DNA from 3 places in the Streptomyces sp. NPDC059008 genome. Region 3 is predicted to be linked to each of the others. Evidence: riboswitches for the same ligand, from Rfam matches in the RefSeq annotation. Region 3 holds a riboswitch; each other region holds the start of a gene.
The links. A riboswitch is a leader RNA that binds a small molecule or an ion and turns the genes downstream of it on or off. The one in region 3 is predicted to bind S-adenosylmethionine.
Positions count from the first base shown of each region.

Region 1 (6,267 bases), on a different contig from region 3:
GGTGAACCATTCGCAGGGCAGCCGGTCCGGCTCGGTCTCGACCGTGTGCGGCAGTGAGCCGAATCCCTGGGTGACGTAGTCGCGGGCCGCGTCCCGTTCGATCTGGGCCCATGTCTTCCCCGGGTGCTTGGTGGACGGGGTGCCGGTCCACACACCTACGACGGGCAGTCCGGTGTGCGGATCCGTGGACTTCGCTTTGGCGCACGTCGAACCCACCGGCCCTTTGAAGCCCCAGCTCTGGGCCAGCAGTTGGGACGGATTCCACACCTCGTACTTCTCCTTCTCGATCTGCTCGGGGAACGCGCGCCGATCGCCGGCGAGACGGAACGCCTCGACGGCGAGGCGACCGGCCTCCTGGTGGCTGCCGTGCTGATTGAACGGGCGCGGGTCCATGGTCACCACTTTGTGCGGGGTGGTCGCCCGGATCAGCCGGACCAGCCGCGAGAGGGTGTCCCTCGGCGTCTGCGGTGCTCGGTTCCAGACGGTGGTCGTCAAAGGGGCGGACAGTGTGTACCAGAAGTCCGGCTTGTCGAGGTAGAAGACATTGCGGATATCGGCCCGCCCGACGGCCTTGCGTTCCTCGTCCTCACGGATCATGCCGAGATCGGCGCCCTCCTGGTCGCCGGAGGCGTTCCCGCCGCCCTCGCCCCGGGTGATGGTCACCACGCCGGTGCTCAGCCCCGGACTCTCCCCCCACTGCCCGAACGTGGCCAGGGACTGGAACTCGTCATCCGGATGGGCTCCGATGAACAGCACATCGGTGTGCGCCGGATCCACCTTCGTGGAAGAGGTCCGTGTCTCCGGCTCGGTCCGGGTCGCGCACGCGGTCACGGTGAGCGCACCACCGACCAGGCCGAGCGTGCAGAGGGCGGCCGGCAGGGCACATCGAGGCTTCGATCCCGTCAAGAGCCCGTCCTTCTCTTTGGAGACGCACGATGGCAGGACGTGTGACGTGCGCAGCGATGATCAGCGGTATGGGCAGCTTGCCCCGAACGGCAGGAATCGGTCTCCTCGCTTCGCCCAAACAGGGGCGAGCCGAGCCACTGCTTCGGCAACGGGGGGCGGGTGAACCTGCCTGACGGGGCGTGACATGACATGTGTGTGACATGGCATCCGCGTATGCCGCCACATCTCGCCAGGTCTCTCCCGACTCGGTTTTGTCGTCCCACAGGTCGGGCAGGCTTTGACAATCATGTCCGAGGTCTGTCTAACTTACGCCGTAGATCGGTCATGAGTGTCAGCGACAAGCCCTGGCTTGCTGACCGGCAACCCTCGCACCGCGGTGGGGTGCCCCAGGTGACGACCGGACCGGAAGACTTTCGGTAAGCGCGAGGCCCACACGGGCCGGAAGAGTGATGGTGACGGGATGTACGCAGCTTTCGGGACGGCCGCATGGCGGCGCCGTGGCTGCCTGCTGCTGTGCGCGAACCGTTCGGTCGATCTGCTCCGCGTCAGCAGCGCGCTGTGTACCGGCAGCTGAGCTGCACCTGCCGTGCCTTCCGCCAAGACTGACGGCTGACGGTTCTCGGCGTCTCTGATGCCCACCGCTGTCGCGGTGTGCGCCTTTCCTTCCCAGCCCCCGTTCCACGCTTCCCCTGCGCATCGTCACGCAGAGCCCCTCCAGGGCCGCCGTGCCGTTGCCGCATCCGTGGGCCGGGGTGTCCGAATTCGCTGGAGCCCTCCATGAGTGAATCCCCCGGCGCTGCGATATCGCTTGCCTCAGCGCCTCCCGCCGAGGAGTCCCCCGAAGCCTCCTCCGCGCCTCGTCCCGTACGCCCTTCCGAGGCCGGCCCTTCCGGAGCCGGATCTTCCGAGGTCGAACGGCCGGGTGACGACGGCACCGCACCGCGGCCACCGGCGGCACAGCGGGTGCTGCCGCTGCGCAGACCAGGCCGCTGGATCGCCACGGCGATCGTGCTGGTGCTGGTGGCCCAGATCGTCCACGGACTGGTGACCAACCCCTTCTACCAGTGGGACCGCTTCCAGTACTGGTTCCTGCGCCCGACGATCCTCGACGGTCTGCTCATCACCCTCGAAGTGACGGCCTACAGCGCCGTGCTCGGTCTGCTCGGCGGCATCCTCATCGCCCTGGGCAGGCTCTCGCGGAGCCCGGTGCTGCGGGCGGTGAGCTGGACCTACACCTGGCTGTTCCGGTCGGTCCCGCTGATCGTGGTGCTGCTGTTCCTCTACAACTTCAGCGCGCTGTACAAGACGCTGAGCCTCGGGGTGCCGTTCGGTCCCGCCTTCTTCACGTTCGACGAGTCCCGGCTCGCCACCGACATCGTCGTCGCGGTCGTCGGACTCAGCCTGAACGAGGCGGCGTACGCGTCCGAGGTGGTGCGCAGCGGCATCCTCGCGGTCGACCAGGGGCAGCACGAGGCGGCGTCGGCACTCGGCCTGCCGAAGGGTTACCAGTTCACGAGGATCGTCTTTCCGCAGGCCCTGCGGTCCATCACCCCGAACTACGTCAATCTGCTGATCAATCTGATCAAGAGCACCTCGCTCGTCTTCTACGTCTCGCTGCTCGATCTGTTCGGCTCCGTGCAGAGCATGGGCAGCACCTACCCCGGTGACATCGTCCCGCTGCTGCTGGTCGCCACCGTCTGGTACCTGGTCCTCACGAGTGCCGTCTCCGTCGTCCAGTTCTACGTCGAGCGGTACTTCTCCCGGGGCGCGACGCGCATCCTGCCGCCGACGCCGTTGCAGAAGTCGCGGACCGCTCTGCGTGATCTGCGGGCCCGAGCCCGGAGGGAGGCGGCGATATGACCACCGAAATCACCGAGAAGACGGAGACCGTTGAGGCCGCCGAGATACGACCGGCCGCCGTCGAGGTCCACGACGTGCACAAGTGGTACGGGGCCCACCGGGTCCTGGACGGCGTCGAGTTGACGGTACGGCCCGGCGAGGTCACCGTGATCCTCGGGCCGTCAGGCTCCGGCAAGTCCACGCTGCTGCGGGTGATCAACCACCTGGAGAAGCCCGAGGTCGGGTACGTCAGCGTGAACGGTGAGCCGATCGGCGTGCGCCGGCTCGGCGAGCGCGGCAAGGCGGGGGTCGCCCCGGCGGAGGGCCGGGGGAGGCTCAAGGAGCTGAGCGAGCGAGCCATCCTGGGCCAGCGCAGCCGGATCGGCTTCGTCTTCCAGAACTTCAACCTCTTCCCGCACCTGACCGCGCTGGACAACGTGGCCGCCGCTCCCGTGGCCACCGGGAAGCTGACCAAGCCCGAGGCTCAGAAGCTGGCCCGTGAGCTGCTCGACCGGGTGGGCCTGGCCGACAAGTTCGGTGCCTATCCACGGCAGTTGTCCGGCGGCCAGCAGCAGCGGGTCGCCATCGCCCGCGCCCTCGCCCTGCGGCCGGGGGTCATCCTCTTCGACGAACCCACCTCCGCGCTCGACCCCGAACTGGTGGGCGAGGTGCTGGCCGTCATCAAGGACCTGGCCACCAGCGGCACCACCCTGATCATCGTCACCCACGAGATCGGTTTCGCCCGTGAGGTCGCCGACCAGGTCGTCTTCCTCGACGAGGGCCGGATCGTCGAACAGGGCCCGCCCGCCGAGGTGTTGGACCGCCCGAAGCACGAGCGGACCAGGGATTTCTTGAGCAAGGTGCTCTGACCCCGCCGTTCGCCCAGCGCCACACCACCGAAGAACCAGCGCCACGCCACCACAACCGCTCACCGAACCAAGGACAGCCATGCGTATCCGCAGCCTCCGCAGCCGACTCCTCCGCGGCCTCAGCACGGGCACCGCCGTCGCCACCCTCGCCACCGGCATCACCGCCTGCGGGGGCAACAGCGACGCGGCCGGCAGATCAGACGGCAAGCCGTCCGGGACGGTCGCCGTGGGCGCCCTCTCCAACGGAGCCGGTAAGGAGACCGACCTCAATGTCTCCGAGGTCAAGTCCATCAGTGCCAAGCTGCCCGAGCCGATCGCCAAGAAGGGCAAGCTGGTCATCGGCGTCGGCGCCCTGCCCGCCGGCTTCCCGCCGCTGGCCTTCGTGGGCGACGACCAGAAGACCCTCACCGGAGCCGAACCGGACTTCGGACGGCTGGTGGCCGCGGTCCTCGGGCTGAAGCCCGAGCTGAAGAACTCGACCTGGGAGAACCTGTTCGTCGGCATCGACAGCGGCCGGGTCGACGCCGCCTTCTCCAACGTCACCGACACCGAGGAACGCAAGAAGAAGTACGAGTTCGCCACCTACCGGCAGGACAACCTGGGGTTCGAGGTGCCGAAGAAGAGCACCTGGAACTTCGAGGGCGACTACCACAACCTCGCCGGCAGGACGTTCTCGGTGAGCCGGGGCACCAACCAGGAGAAGATCCTGCTGGAGTGGAAGGCGAAGCTGAAGAAGGAGGGCAAGGACCTCACCGTCAAGTACTACCCGGACGCCAACAGCGTCTACCTGGCGCTGAACAGCGGGAAGATCGACGCCCACTTCGGCCCCAACCCCGGCATCGCGTACCACATCACCCGGACGGCGAAGACCCCCAACGCCACGCGTAGTGCGGGCAAGTTCTCCGGCGCCGGCGCAAAGCTCCAGGGGTTGATCGCGGCGACCTCGAAGAAGGGCAGCGGGCTGGCTGAGCCGGTCTCCGAGGCGATCAACTACCTGATCGAGCACGGCCAGTACGCCAAGTGGCTGGCCGCCTGGAACCTCTCCAACGAGGCCGTCGAGACCTCCCAGGTCAACCCGCCCGGTCTGCCGCTCGAAAACTCCTGATCAACGCTCGCACGGAGGTCTGCCGCCCGGGACCCCGGCGTCACGTCGCAGTCCCGGGCGCACCGAACCGCCATGTCCGCCACGGATGACACCGATGTCGGGGATACCACGGATGTCACGGATGCCACGGAGCCCTCTCACCACTATGTCCACCAGCGTCTCTCCCCTCCCCGCGCAGAGCCCGGCAGATCCGCACGTCCTGGACAACGCCGTCTGGGCCGCGCTGACCGGCCCGCATGCTCGGTTCGCCGAGCGCCTCGGCCGCGCTGCCCGCTACCCCCTGGACGTGTGCCCCTTCTCCGCCCTCGCCGACCCGGCCGACCCGGGGGCCTGGGAGGACCTGGCCGCGTTGGTCGGCTCGGACACCGTCACCGCCGTCACGGGCGCGCGGGCCGCCCCCGACGGATGGGAGACCGTGGAGAGCGGGCAGGGCGTCCAACTGGTCGACACCGGGCTGGGCGCCGAACCCGCCCCCGAAGCGGTGCGCCTCGGGCCCGACGACACCCCCGAGATCCTGGACCTGATCGCCCTGACCAAGCCGGGCCCCTTCCTGCCCCGCACCGTCGAACTCGGCACCTACCTCGGCATCCGGCACCGGGGAGCGCTCATCGCCATGGCGGGGGAACGTGTGCGTCCGCCGGGCTGGACGGAGATCAGCGCGGTCTGCACCCACCCGGCACACCGTGGGCGGGGCCTGGCCACACGACTGGTCCGGGCGGTGGCGGCCGGGATCCGGGAGCGCGGGGACACCCCCTTCCTCCACACCCACGCCGGCAACACCCACGCCATCCGCCTCTACGAGTCGATCGGCTTCACCCTGCGCCGTCGTACGAACTTCCTGCTGGTGCGCACCCCGGGCGGTCGTCCGGCACCGACGCCGTGAACAGGCAGCCGCCCCGCCCGCCCACTCCCAGACGCCGAAGGGAACCGTCATGATCACCTCCGAGAACCGCCCCGCACGACCCTCCACGGGCGTTGCCGCCGAGGACGTCCTCCGCCGCACCCTGCGGCGCCACGCAGCCGGAGTCACGGTGATCACCGTTCCGGGCCCGGCCGGCTTCACGGCCACCTCCTTCACCTCCGTATCGCTGCGGCCGCCCCTCGTGTCCTTCTGCCTGGGCCTGGGCGCCTCGACCGCGCCTGCCGTGCACGCAGCCGACCGGTTCGCCGTCCACCTCCTCGGCACCCAGAACGCCGAGGTGGCACGGCAGTTCGCGCTCAGTGGCACCGACCGGTTCCAGGGGGTCGACTGGACCGAGCACGCGGACGGTCTGCCCGTCCTCGGCGACGTACCCGCCTGGCTCATCGCCCGGGTGACGCTGCGTCAGCCCGTTGGCGACCACCTGCTGGTCGTCGGCGAGGTCGAGGCCGGCGAGGTGCATCAGGACGCGACGGCGCTGGTGCACCACGACGGGGCCTTCGCCGCGGCCCGTCCACTGCTCCCCCCACCGATCCGTCGCGCTTCATGACCATCGCGACGATCTCGACGCTCACCCCGCTCACCCGATCACCACGCTCATGACGAGGTGAGCCCGCTCCCGGTACACG
Region 1 covers NZ_JBHYJC010000003.1:433,988-440,254, forward strand. Annotated here, with positions in the region: gene ACFWZH_RS07305 (PIG-L family deacetylase) at 1-906, opposite strand, end outside; SAM riboswitch class IV at 1,227-1,335, shown strand; gene ACFWZH_RS07310 (ABC transporter permease subunit) at 1,684-2,766, shown strand; gene ACFWZH_RS07315 (amino acid ABC transporter ATP-binding protein) at 2,763-3,614, shown strand; gene ACFWZH_RS07320 (ABC transporter substrate-binding protein) at 3,694-4,719, shown strand; gene ACFWZH_RS07325 (GNAT family N-acetyltransferase) at 4,865-5,602, shown strand; gene ACFWZH_RS07330 (flavin reductase family protein) at 5,652-6,188, shown strand.
Region 1: another riboswitch for S-adenosylmethionine. It lies ahead of ACFWZH_RS07310 (ABC transporter permease subunit); the one in region 3 lies ahead of ACFWZH_RS35405 (aminotransferase class V-fold PLP-dependent enzyme).

Region 2 (6,267 bases), on a different contig from region 3:
CACCGCACACGCCTGCCGGCCGCGACGGCCTCGCCGCGCTGCTGGCCCACCCCGAACGCGCCGTCATCGCCCTGGACTTCGACGGCACCCTCGCCGACATCGTCCCCGACCCGGAGAAGGCTCGCGCCCATCACGGCGCCGTCGCCGCCCTCGGCCGCCTCGTGCCCCGGCTGCGCGCGGCCGCCGTGATCACCGGCCGCCCGGCCGCGGTCGCTGTCCGCCTCGGCGGCTTCGACTCCGTCCCCGGCCTGGACCACCTCACCGTCCTGGGCCACTACGGCGTCGAGCGCTGGGAGGCGGCCACCGGCACCGTCCACGCTCCCGCCCCGCCCCCCGGTGTCGCCGCCATACAGGCCGAACTCCCCGGCGTACTGGACGCTTCCGGCGTCTGGCACGGCACCTGGGTCGAGACCGCCATCGAGCGCAAGGGCGGGCAGGCCATCGCCGTCCACACCCGCCGCGCCGACGACCCCCAGGGCGCCTTCGACCGGCTGCGGGCCCCGCTCGCCGCGCTCGCCGAACGCCACGGTCTGATCGTCGAACCGGGCCGCCTCGTCCTGGAGCTGCGCCCCCCGGGCATGGACAAGGGTGTCGCCCTCGCCGAATGGGTCCGCGAAACCGGTGCGTCGACCGTCCTCTACGCCGGCGACGACCTCGGCGACCTCGCGGCCTTCGCCGCCGTCGACAAGCTCCGCTCCGACGGACTGGCGGGCGTCCTCGTCTGCAGCGGTAGCGCCGAGGTGACCGAACTCGCCGACCGCGCCGATCTGGTGGTCGACGGACCCGCCGGGGTGGTGGAACTGCTCGGGGCCCTCGCGGACCGCCTCGCAGTGATCTGAGCGTTCGGCCTGAGCGTTCGGTCCACCTGAACCCCTGGCGGCACCGGTGACAGCACGACGCCCTCGGCCACGATGCCGCCCCGTCTACGATGCCGCCCCGTCTACGACGACGCCCCGTCTACGCTCCCCGTCTACGAAGCCCCCGCCGTCGTCCGCCCGTAGTGTGCGGCGATCTCGTCGCTGGTGGTCGGCCACACTCCGGGGTGGTTGACGATGTGGGCGAGGGCCTGGTCCAGGTACTTGTGGCGGAACGCCTGGCCGATGACGAACGGGTGCAGGGCCAGTGACATCACCCGGCCGCTGTCCGCCGCGTCCTCGTGGAGCTGGTCGAGCTGGTCCTTGACGATCTGCACGAAGTCCGGCCCCGTCAGGCCCTTGCTGACGAACAGGCCGATGTCGTTGAGCTCGACGGAGTACGGGACGCTCAGCATCCCCGGCACGTTCAGCCGGTACGGCTGGTCGTCGTTGGTCCAGTCCAGTACGTAGTCCAGCCCGAGCTCGGCGAGCAGTTCCGGTGTCCGGAAGGTCTCGGTGAGCGCCGGTCCCATCCAGCCGCGCGGCCGCCGGCCGGTGGTCCTCTCGATGCTGGCGATCACCTCCGTCAGGTAGGCGCGTTCCTCGTCGGGTGTCATGTCGGCCTGGAAGGTGGAGTTGTTCTTGCCGTGGGCGAGCCATACCCAGTCGCGGGTCCGCCCCGCTTCGATGATCTGCGGATAGCGTTCACCGGCATCGGAGTTGAGCAGCACGCTGGCGCGTACCCGATGGCGGTCGAGGCTTTCGAGGAGCCGCCAGAAGCCGACGCGGGGCCCGTAGTCGCGCCAGCCGTAGTTCAGCGGGTCCGGGGTCAGCTCCGCGGTGCCGGGGAAGGTGCTCGTCGACGGGCGGTCGATCCGGTAGTGCTCGATGTTCAGGCCCACGTAGAAGGCGACCCGGGCGCCGCCCGGCCACCGGATCGGAGCCCGGTCGACGATCGGGCTGTAGTCGTACAGCCGGTTTTCCACGGGCCGGTTTTCCACGGGCCGGTTCTCCATGGGCCCGTCGTCCACCGGCCGGTTCTCCGCGGGCCGGTCGTCCATGGCCTGGTCGTCGTCCAGGAGCTGGTGGTTCGGCGTCTGGTTCATCGTTCTCGCCTCGTGTCGGGTGCGTACTGGTGCGGTGCTTCCTGGTACGCAGCCTCGAACGTTCACATTGATGTGAGCCTCAAAGGGGAGGAGGGTGACGCCGGTCACGGTCCCGGAGGGTGGCTCGGCGGGCGGCCCGGCGCCCGGCGGGAGAGACCGTCGGCGGCGTCACGCCCGGCCAGGGCCGCCCCCGGCGCCCGCCCAGGGCCACCCCCGGCGCCCGCCCAGGGCCACCCCCGGCGCCCCCGGCGCCCACCCAACACCCGCCCCCAGCCCCCGGCTCAGCCCACCAGCGCGCGCAGCTGCTTGAGGAACCACTGCGCCGGCGGCAGGGCGGTGGCCGCCGCCGCCAGCCGTGCCGTCCGCTCGCCGCGTTCCCCGGCATCCATCGACAGCGCCTCGTGCAGCGCCCGCGCCGTAGCGCTGACGTCGTACGGATTGACGGTCAGGGCGTGGCCGCCCAGCTCCTCGTGCGCCCCGGCCTCCCGTGACAGCACCAGTGCGCAGCCCTGCTCCGACACCACGGGGATCTCCTTGGCGACGAGGTTCATCCCGTCCCGGATCGGGTTCACCAGCGCCACGTCCGCCAGCCGGTAGGCGGCCAGCGACCGCGCGAAGTCGTCCTTCACATGCAGCACGACCGGCCGCCAAGTGGCCGTCCCGTACTCGGAGTTGATCTCCTCGGAGAGCCGGCCGACCGCCGCGGTGTACTCCCGGTAGACGGCCAGGTCCTGGCGCGAGGGGTAGGCGAAGGCGACATGCACCACCCGCTCGCGCCATGACGGCTCCTCCGCCAGCAGCTGCCGGTAGGCCAGCAGGCCGCGGACGATGTTCTTCGACAGCTCGGTGCGGTCCACCCGGACGACGGCCTTGCGCGGCGTCCCGTCGGGACCGGTGCCGATCTGCTCGCGCAGGGTGGCCAGCCGCTCCTCGACGTCCGCCCGCCGCGACCGCTCCAGCAGGAAGTCGGCGTCCGCCCCGAGCCCGTACGCGCCGATCCGGGTGCCGCCGGTGCCGCCGGTGACCTCGGCGCAGCACGCGGTGAACGCGTCCGCCCAGCGGTGGGTGAGGAAACCCAGCTGATCGGCGCCCAGCATGCCCTCCAGCAGCTGCCGCGCCACCTCGTCCGGCAGCATCCGGAAGTAGTCCGGCGGCGCCCACGGCGTGTGGGAGAAGTGCGCGATGCGCACGTCGGGCCGCAGTGCGCGCAGCATCCCCGGCACCAGCGCCAGGTGGTAGTCCTGCACCAGCACCGCCGCCCCCTCGGCGGCCTCGTCGGCGAGGGCGTGGGCGAAGGCGCGGTTGTACGTCTCGTACGCGCCCCACTGCTGCCGGAATCCGGCGTCGAAGACCGGCTCCAGCGGTGTCTGGTAGAGCATGTGGTGGACGAACCACAGCACCGAGTTCGCGATGCCGTTGTAGGCGTCGGCGTGCACCTGGGACGGGATGTCCAGCATGCGGACGCGCTGTCCACCGGTGTCCTCGGGTGCCAGGGCGCCCCCCGTCCGGCGGACGGCCTCCCGGTCCCCGTCACCGAGCGCCGCGCACACCCACACCGCGTCGGTACCGGGACCGATGGCCGACAGTCCGGACACCAGCCCGCCCCCGCCCCGCTTGGCACTCAGCGCCCCGTCCTCGCCCACGGCGTACGACACCGGCCCGCGATTGGACGCGACGAGAACCTCGGCACCTGCCCGGACCGCACTGCGCTCGGAGACCATGTCGCGACATTAACCCGCCGCAGAACCGCGCAAACGTACGGACACGGTCAGGCCGCCCGCCGCGCCGCGTACTCGGGGATTTCGGCCATGGGCGGCCGCTCCTCGGTGTCCACGTCCGTGGTGCGCGGGACGAAGCCCTCCTCGCCGCGGTCGAATTGGGTGAGCCGGGGGCGCACCAGGTGGCCGCGGGCGAGGCGCAGCTGGGCGGTGCGGTAGATGGCGGCCGCCATCCGGCCGAGGGCCTGGCCGCCCTGGTGGCGGTGCTTGCGTACGCCGACGTCCACCTGGGCGAGGGCGTCGAGGCCGACGGTGTGCAGGGCGTCGACGAGCAGACCGAGCTCGACGCCGTAGCCGACCGGGAAGGGCAGGCGCTCCAGGAGGGAGCGCCGGGCCGCGTACTCACCGCCCAGGGGCTGGACGAAGCCGGCCAGCTGCGGCCAGTGGAGGTTCAGCAGCGGGCGGGCGACCAGCTCGGTGACCCGTCCGCCCTGCTCGCCCGGGTGCCCGCCGGCCTCCAGGGGGCGGTCGTACATCGCCTTGACGAAGCGGATGTCGGGGTCGGTCAGCAGGGGGCCGACGATCCCGGAGACGAAGGTGGCGGAGAACTCCCGCAGGTCGGCGTCGACGAAGCAGATGATGTCGCCGGTGGTGACCAGGAGCGAGCGCCACAGGACCTCGCCCTTGCCGGGCAGCGCGGGCAGCCGGGGCAGGACGGTGTCGCGGTGGACGACCCGGGCGCCGGCCGCGGCCGCGACCTCGGCGGTGCGGTCGGTGGATCCGGAGTCCAGCACCACCAGCTCGTCGACCAGAGGGACCGCGTCGCACATCAGCTCGGCGCGGATCGCGGCCACGATCGCGCCGACCGTGGCCTCCTCGTCGAGCGCGGGCAGCACGACGCTGACCGTGCGGCCCGTCTGGCGCTTGGCCTCCAGCAGCTGCTCCAGCGGACGGTCCGCGGCGGACCAGGAGCGGCTGCTCAGCCAGCGCTCCACCTCTTCCAGCACGTCTACGACTCCTCGGTGGCCGCCGGTGCCGCGACCGGTATGCGATCCGTCGGGTGGGCCATTCTGTGATCCATCTCGCGGTTCGGACGACTATCTCAACTGTCAGTGCCTTCGGTTACAGTCTTGAACAACGCGGACGGCCGTCGCATGTCGGGGTCGCCGCACCACAAACGCCTGGGTTTCGACCCAGCGCCATACCGCTCATCCAGAGGGGCAGAGGGATACGGCCCGTTGAAGCCCCGGCAACCCTCCAGCCGGTCTCCGTCGCGATCATCGCGCGCGAGGCTCCCGGCTAGGGAAGGTGCCAAATCCGTCTCATGGCGAGATGCGCCATGAGGAAGATGAGGAGAAAGGGCCTCGCCTCCATGGCTGTGTACAGCACCGAAGTCACCGAAAACGCCTCCGCCGTCGCTCTGGGGCCCGCCGTCGCGCTGTCCTGCCGCGAGTGCGGCGAGCGCTTCGACCTGAGCCCGCTCTTCGCCTGCGCGACCTGTTTCGGGCCGCTCGAAGTGGCGTACGAGCTGCCGAGCGGCGACCCCGAGGCGCTGCGGAAGCAGATCGAGGCCGGTCCGGACAACATCTGGCGCTACGCTCCGCTGCTGCCCGTCCCCGTCGACGTGGCGGACAAGCCGAATCTGAACCCCGGCTGCACCAAGCTCGTCAAGGCCGACCGGCTCGCCGCCGAGCTGGGCGTCACCGGCGCGCTCTATGTCAAGGACGACTCCGGCAACCCGACGCACTCCTTCAAGGACCGGGTCGTCGCGATCGCCGTCGAGGCCGCCCGCGCCTTCGGCTTCACGACGCTGTCCTGCTCCTCCACGGGCAACCTCGCCGGCGCGGTCGGCGCCGCGGCCCGCCGCGCGGGCTTCAAGTCCTGTGTGTTCATCCCGCACGACCTGGAGGCCGGCAAGGTCGTCATGGCCGCGGTCTACGGCGGTGACCTGGTCGGCATCGAGGGCAACTACGACGACGTCAACCGCTTCTGCTCGGAGCTCATCGGCGACCCGCTGGGCGAGGGCTGGGGCTTCGTCAACGTCAACCTGCGCCCCTATTACGGCGAGGGTTCCAAGACGCTGGCGTACGAGATCTGTGAGCAGCTGGGCTGGCGGCTCCCGGACCAGATCGTCATCCCCGTCGCGTCCGGCTCGCAGCTGACGAAGATCGACAAGGGGCTCAAGGAGCTGATCGCCCTCGGCCTGGTCGAGGACCGGCCGTACCGGATCTTCGGTGCCCAGGCGGAGGGCTGCTCGCCGGTGTCGACGGCCTTCAAGGCCGGGCACGACGTCGTGCGCCCGCAGAAGCCGAACACCATCGCCAAGTCGCTGGCGATCGGCAATCCGGCCGACGGGCCGTATGTGCTCGACATCGCGCGCCGTACGGGCGGTGCGGTGGAGGACGTCAACGACGAGCAGGTCGTGGACGCGATCAAGCTGCTGGCCCGGACGGAGGGCATCTTCGCGGAGACCGCGGGCGGTGTGACCGTCGGCGTCACCAGGAAGCTGATCGAGGACGGTGTGCTCGACCCGTCCCTGACCACCGTCGTGCTCAACACGGGTGACGGCCTCAAGACGCTTGACGCCGT
Region 2 covers NZ_JBHYJC010000002.1:202,233-208,499, forward strand. Annotated here, with positions in the region: gene otsB (trehalose-phosphatase) at 1-839, shown strand, start outside; gene ACFWZH_RS03835 (polysaccharide deacetylase family protein) at 971-1,960, opposite strand; gene ACFWZH_RS03840 (trehalose-6-phosphate synthase) at 2,242-3,681, opposite strand; gene ACFWZH_RS03845 (glucosyl-3-phosphoglycerate synthase) at 3,729-4,685, opposite strand; SAM riboswitch class I at 4,884-5,033, shown strand; gene thrC (threonine synthase) at 5,027-6,267, shown strand, end outside.
Region 2: another riboswitch for S-adenosylmethionine. It lies ahead of thrC (threonine synthase); the one in region 3 lies ahead of ACFWZH_RS35405 (aminotransferase class V-fold PLP-dependent enzyme).

Region 3 (6,267 bases):
CCAAGGCCGGAGGCTTCTTCTTCCTGGTCTTCGGTGTGATCTCGGTGATCGCCGCGGTCGCCAGCATCAACCCCGTGTGGGCCATCGGACCGTACCGGCCCGACCAGGTCTCCACGGGCGCCCAGCCCGACTGGTACATGGGCTTCGCCGAGGGTCTGGTCCGCGTCATGCCGGGCTGGGAGTGGGACTTCTGGGGCCACACCGTCAACTTCGGTGTGCTGATCCCGATCCTGATCTTCCCGCTGGTCCTGGTCGCCATCGCGGTCTACCCGTTCGTCGAGTCCTGGGTCCGCGGCGACAAGCGCGAGCACCACATCCTGGACCGCCCGCGCAACGTCCCGACCCGCACCGGCTTCGGTGTGGCCTGGCTGGTCGCGTACTTCGTGATGCTGATCGGTGGTGGCAACGACCTGTGGGCGACCCACTTCCACCTGTCGATCAACACCATCACCTGGTTCGTCCGGATCGCGTTCTTCGTCGGACCGGTGCTGGCCTTCATCGCCACCAAGCGGATCTGCCTGGGTCTGCAGCGGCGCGACAGGGACAAGGTGCTGCACGGCCGCGAGTCCGGCATCATCAAGCGCCTGCCGCACGGTGAGTTCATCGAGGTCCACGAGCCGCTCGACCAGGAGCAGCTGCACCTCCTGACCCAGCACGAGCAGCCCAAGCCGCTCGAACTGGGCCCGGAGGTCGACGAGAACGGCGTCAAGCGCAAGATCAAGCGCTCGCAGAAGCTGCGCGCCAAGCTCTCGAAGTCCTACTACGGCGAGGACAGCGTCATCGCCAAGCCCACGGTCGAGGAGTACCAGGAGATCACCAGCGGCCACGGCCACCACTGATCCCCTCGGCGCCTCGTAGCGCACCGTAGGCAGTACGCCACCCAGAGGGCCCCGTCCGGCGATCGGACGGGGCCCTCCGGCGTACCCGCCGGGTCGATAGGGTGACGGCATAAGCAGGAAACACACCAGGAGCGTGGACCATGAACGTTGTGACCCCGGCAGGCGGCGACAGCGTGGCGGCCCACACCTGGCCGGGCATCCTCAACGCCCTCCTCGACGGCCGCGACCTCAGCGCCGACGACACCGCCTGGGCGATGGACAAGATCATGCGGGGCGAGGCCAGCGACGCCCAGATCGCCGGTTTCGCGGTGGCGCTGCGGGCCAAGGGCGAGACCGTCGCCGAGATCTCCGGACTCGTCCGCACCATGTACGCGCACGCCCGGCTGATCGAGGTCCCCGGCCCCAGCGTCGACATCGTCGGCACCGGCGGCGACGGCGCCAAGACCGTCAACATCTCCACGATGTCCTCGATCGTGGTCGCCGGCACCGGCGCGAAGGTCGTCAAGCACGGCAACCGCGCGGCGTCCTCGGCCAGCGGAGCCTCCGACGTGCTGGAGAAGCTCGGCGTCAATCTCGACCTCACCCCGCAGCGGGTCACCGAGGTCGCGCAGGAAGCGGGCATCACCTTCTGCTTCGCGGTGAAGTTCCACCCCGCGCTGCGGCACGTCGCCAACGCCCGGGGCCAGCTCGGCATCCGCACGACCTTCAACGTGCTGGGCCCGCTGACCAACCCCGCGAAGGTCCGCGCCCAGGCGACCGGCGTCGCCGACGCCCGGATGGCGCCGATCCTGGCCGGTGTGCTCGCCGAGCGCGGCTCCTCGGCGCTGGTCTTCCGCGGCGACGACGGCCTGGACGAGCTGACCACGACCGCGACCTCCCGGGTGTGGGTCGTACGGGACGGCACGGTGCGCGAGGAGCGCTTCGACCCGCGGGACGTCGGCATCGGCCTGGTCCCCGTCGAGGCCCTGCGCGGCGCGGACGCCTCCTACAACGCGGAGGTGGCCCGCCGGCTGCTGGACGGCGAGACCGGACCGGTACGCGACGCGGTCCTGCTGAACTCCGCGGCCGCGCTGGTCGCGCTGGAGCCGGGCGACGCCCCCCTGGCGGAACAGATCCGCGCGGGCATCGAGAAGGCCGCCGCCTCGATCGACTCCGGCGCCGCCAGGCGGGCGCTGGAGCGGTGGGTGACCGCCAGCAACGCATGAGCGGCGGGTGACGCAGAGTGTGAGGCAGGCCCCAGTCCGTCATACGGACCGGGGCTTGCGCGTTGTTGATCGTGTGGCATGATGCTGCGCAGGTCACGAGTGACAGCGACACAGGCCCCGGCCCGCTGTCCGGCAACCCTCCGTCCGTGGCGGGGTGCCCCGGGTGATGACCAGGCCGCAGGCAGCGAGGTCTGCGGCAAGCGCGGATCCCTCGCCAGGGATCCTGGTCCTCGAGGGAGAACTTCCGTGAACCAGCGAATGCGATAGGGCCCCTCGGCCCCTTTTCCGCACCCTTTTTCCTTTCACGCTGCGGCGCCCCGCAGTGCGCTGTGACGCACCCCGACGCGCCCGCCCGCAGCGAATTCGCTTGTCTCTCACGGGAGTTCGCCATGTCTGTTTCCGCCGTTGCCGCCGACAGTTCCGTTTGTGCCCCGCTGCCGGTTCTGGGACGCGATGTCCTGGTCCCGCTCGTGACCGGCGGCGAGGTCGACTACGCCGCGCTCGACTACGCCGCCAGCGCACCGGCGCTCCAGCGGGTCTGGGACGACGTGGCCGCCTACGCCCCGTACTACGGCAGCGTGCACCGTGGCGCCGGATACCTCTCCCAGCTCTCCACCGACCTCTTCGAGAACAGCCGCCGGACCATCGCCGAGTTCCTCGGCTGCCGCGCCGACGACCAGGTGGTCTTCACCCGCGCCACCACCGACTCGCTGAACCTCCTGGCCTCCGTACTCCCGCACGGCACCCGGGTGTTCGTCTTCGAGACCGAGCACCACGCCTCGCTGCTGCCCTGGGAGCAGCGCGCGGACGTCACGGTGACGTACCTCAACGCGCCGCGCACCCCGCAGCAGGCGGTGGACACCCTGGAGAAGGCGCTCGCCGAGCGCGAGCCTTACGGGCCGGCGCTGGTGTGCGTGACCGGTGCGTCCAACGTGACCGGCGAGCTGTGGCCGGTGCGGGAGCTGGCGGCCGCGGCCCACGCCCACGGCGCGCGGATCGTGCTGGACGCGGCCCAGCTCGCCCCGCACCACCCCCTCGACATCGCCGAACTGGACGTCGACTGGGTCGCCTTCTCCGGCCACAAGCTGTACGCGCCGTTCGGCGCCGGGGTGCTGGCCGGCCGCGCGGACTGGCTGCAGGACGGCGAGCCGTACCTGGCCGGCGGCGGCGCCAGCCGCAGGGTCTCCCGGCGCACCGACGGCGGCGTGGACGTCGAGTGGCACACCACCGCCGCCCGGCACGAGGCCGGCTCGCCGAACGTCATCGGCGCCTACGCGATCGCCGCCGCCTGCCAGGCGCTCACCGAGGCCGGCTTCGACACCCTGGTCGCCCGCGAACAGGCGCTGATCGCCCGGGTGCGGGAGGGTCTGGCCGAGGTGCCCGAGGTCAAGGTGCTCTCCCTCTTCGGCGACGACGCACCCAGGGTGGGCGTGCTCTCGTTCGTCGTCGACGGCTGGAACAGCTCGCACTTCGCCGCCGCGCTGTCGGCCGAGTACGGCATCGGCGTACGCGACGGCCTGTTCTGCGCGCACCCGCTCGTACGGACCCTGCTGGGCAGCGAGCCCCAGGACCCGGGGGAGTGCGGCGCCCCCGAGGCGGCCCCCGGCGAGCGCGCCCTGAACGCCATCCGCGTCAGTTTCGGCGCCGGCACCCCCGACGAGCACATCGACCGCTTCGTCGGCGCGGTGAAGGAACTCATCGCGGACGGCGCACGGTGGAACTACCGCACGGAGGACGGCCGTTGCGTACCCGCGTCTCTTTGACGCGGGGATCCATCCCACGTTTTTGGCTTTCCCGCCGTGGTGGTTGTTCGCCGTTGCGCCTGCGGCGGGCGGTTGTTTGTCGGGTGCGGTGACAGCCCTACGGACTTCGTCCTACGGTCTGTCCCCTCCCGTGAGTGGGTGGAAGACGGCCGGTGGGGGCGGGCCCTATCTGTCGACTTCCTGCAGACGGGGGCTTACGGGGACCCCCACCGGTCTCCTCCCCTCCCACTCACGGGAGGGGGCGGACCGCAGGACGGAGTCCGGAGGGGCGCACCCGCTGCCGAAAACGCCCCGCGCAGCGGCAACCAGCCCGCCGCTAGGCGCAACGGTGAGCAACCAGCACGGCGGGACAGCCGAAAGCGTGGGGGAAAAACGGGCTAGGCATCCAGCCCGATCGCGAAGGCCGCCTCCAGGTCGTGCTGGGAGTACGTGCGGAAGGCGATGTGCGTCTCGGTGGAGGCGACGCCGGGGACCTTGCTGATCCGGCCGGGGATGACGTCCGCGAGGTCGTCGTGGGCGGCGACCCGGACCATGGCGATGAGGTCGTGGGCGCCGGTGACGGAGTAGACCTCGCTGACGCCGTCCAGTGCGGCGATCTTCTGGGCGATCTCGGGGATCTGGTCCACGCTGGTCTTGATGAGCACGATCGACGTGATCACGGCTGGCTCTCTCCCTCGGTCGCCGGGTCATTCGCCCTGGTGGCCCCCACACTATCCCTCCGGTACCGGACCCAGGCGTACAGAAAGCCGAGCGTGAAGCCGACGACGTGTGCGAGGTAGGCGACGCCGGGCCCGTGGGGGTCGTCCTGGGCGGCCTGCCACTGGAGGAAGAACCAGAACAGCAGCACGATCCAGGCGGGAAAGCGCAGCGGAAGGAAGAACAGGAAGGGGAAGACGCTGGTGACCCGGGCCCTGGGGAAGAGGTAGAGGAAGGCGCCCAGGACGCCGGCGATCGAGCCGGAGGCGCCCACCAGCGTCTGGCCCGAGGAGGCGTGCGCGGCCGCGTAGCCGAGCAGCGCCAGGTAGCCGATGATGAGGTAGAAGGCGGCGAACGGCAGCCGGCCCATCCGCGCCTCGGCCATCCCGCCGAAGACGTACAGAAACAGTATGTTGCCGAGCAGATGCAGCCAGCTGCCGTGCACGAACAGCGCGGTGAGCGGAGTGATCAGCGCCCGCAGCGAACCGCTCCAGAGCTCCAGCGGGATCACGCCCCATCGCTCGAAGTACGCGGTCTGCGCCTCCAGCAGGGCGTCGCCGGTGCCGTACATCCGGTTCAGGGTGCAGACGGGGCCGGCCACGAAGACCACGCAGCACAGGCCGATCAGCACATTCGTCAGCCGCGAGAACACCGCGGTCGGGGACCGGGTGGGGTGCGGCGGGCGGGGGAGGAGGCCGGATGGGCGGGGAGAGTCGGCGCGCGCGGAGCGCGGAGTACGGGGTGAACGGGGAGGGGGAGCCGACGCCGTCATGAAGTGATCATGGCGTAATGCGGGCAATCGGGACAGAGTGCCTCGCCGCGTCCCGGCTCCTGGGCAGGGCCCGCACCGGCCCCCCATCAGGCCGTAGGGTTGCAGGCAGTACCTTGCGTACTTCCGCAGTCCGACGGCGCACCGCGTGAACGGCGCAGCAGCACGAGATCGACGAGCATGAAAGAGGACGACACGATGTCTGTTCCCCTGCCGACGGCCGAAACCCGGTGGCGCTGCACGCTGTGCGGCAACCTCACCCGTTTCGATGTGACCCGACAGGCCAAGGTCGTGGAGTACGTCCACCTGGACCTGGCCGGGGAGCCGAAGGTGGAGGAGCGCGAGGTCCTCAGTGAGAGCATCGAATCCGTGCGCTGCCGCTGGTGCAACGCGGTCGACCAGATCGAACTGGTGGACCGTCCGGGCGCGAGCGCCTGAGATCGGAGCGATGCAGCCGTGGTGGACCGTCCAGAAGGGGAGCCGGGGGCCGAGCGTGCCGACGCGCCTGCGGGTGCGGCGGACGAGGTGCTCGACCGTCCGCTGCCCGAGGGCGTACGGCGCCGGGTCGTGGCGCTCACCGCGGAGTCCTTCGGCGCACTGACCGTCGCCGAACTCCCGGCTCCCCTGCGGCAGTACGCCCGGTTCACCCCGACTCGCCGGGCCAAGTTCGCCGGGAACGCGATGGCCGCCGCGCTGGAGGGCGACGCGGTCTTCCGGCAGCGGATCGCCGGCAAGCTGCGCGAGGCCCAGCCGGAGCTCGCCGAGGCGCTGGAGCACGGCACCCCGCCCGCCGCCGCCGATCCGCTCGATGTCGCCGCGGCCGCCTATGTGCTGCGGCCCGACGGCTGGGTCAAGCTCGTCGCGGCGGCCGGTGAGGAGGCGCAGCGGGCGCGCGCCGAGCGGGCCGGCGAGGAGGCCGAGCGGGAGCTGGCCAGGCTGCGCGCGGAGCTGGCGCAGGCGCGCGACGAGGCGCGGGCGGACACCGAGCGGATCCG
Region 3 covers NZ_JBHYJC010000057.1:6,069-12,335, forward strand. Annotated here, with positions in the region: gene ACFWZH_RS35395 (cytochrome bc complex cytochrome b subunit) at 1-839, shown strand, start outside; gene trpD (anthranilate phosphoribosyltransferase) at 980-2,044, shown strand; SAM riboswitch class IV at 2,136-2,253, shown strand; gene ACFWZH_RS35405 (aminotransferase class V-fold PLP-dependent enzyme) at 2,434-3,807, shown strand; gene ACFWZH_RS35410 (Lrp/AsnC ligand binding domain-containing protein) at 4,185-4,466, opposite strand; gene ACFWZH_RS35415 (rhomboid family intramembrane serine protease) at 4,463-5,143, opposite strand; gene ACFWZH_RS35420 (hypothetical protein) at 5,471-5,710, shown strand; gene ACFWZH_RS35425 (NYN domain-containing protein) at 5,729-6,267, shown strand, end outside.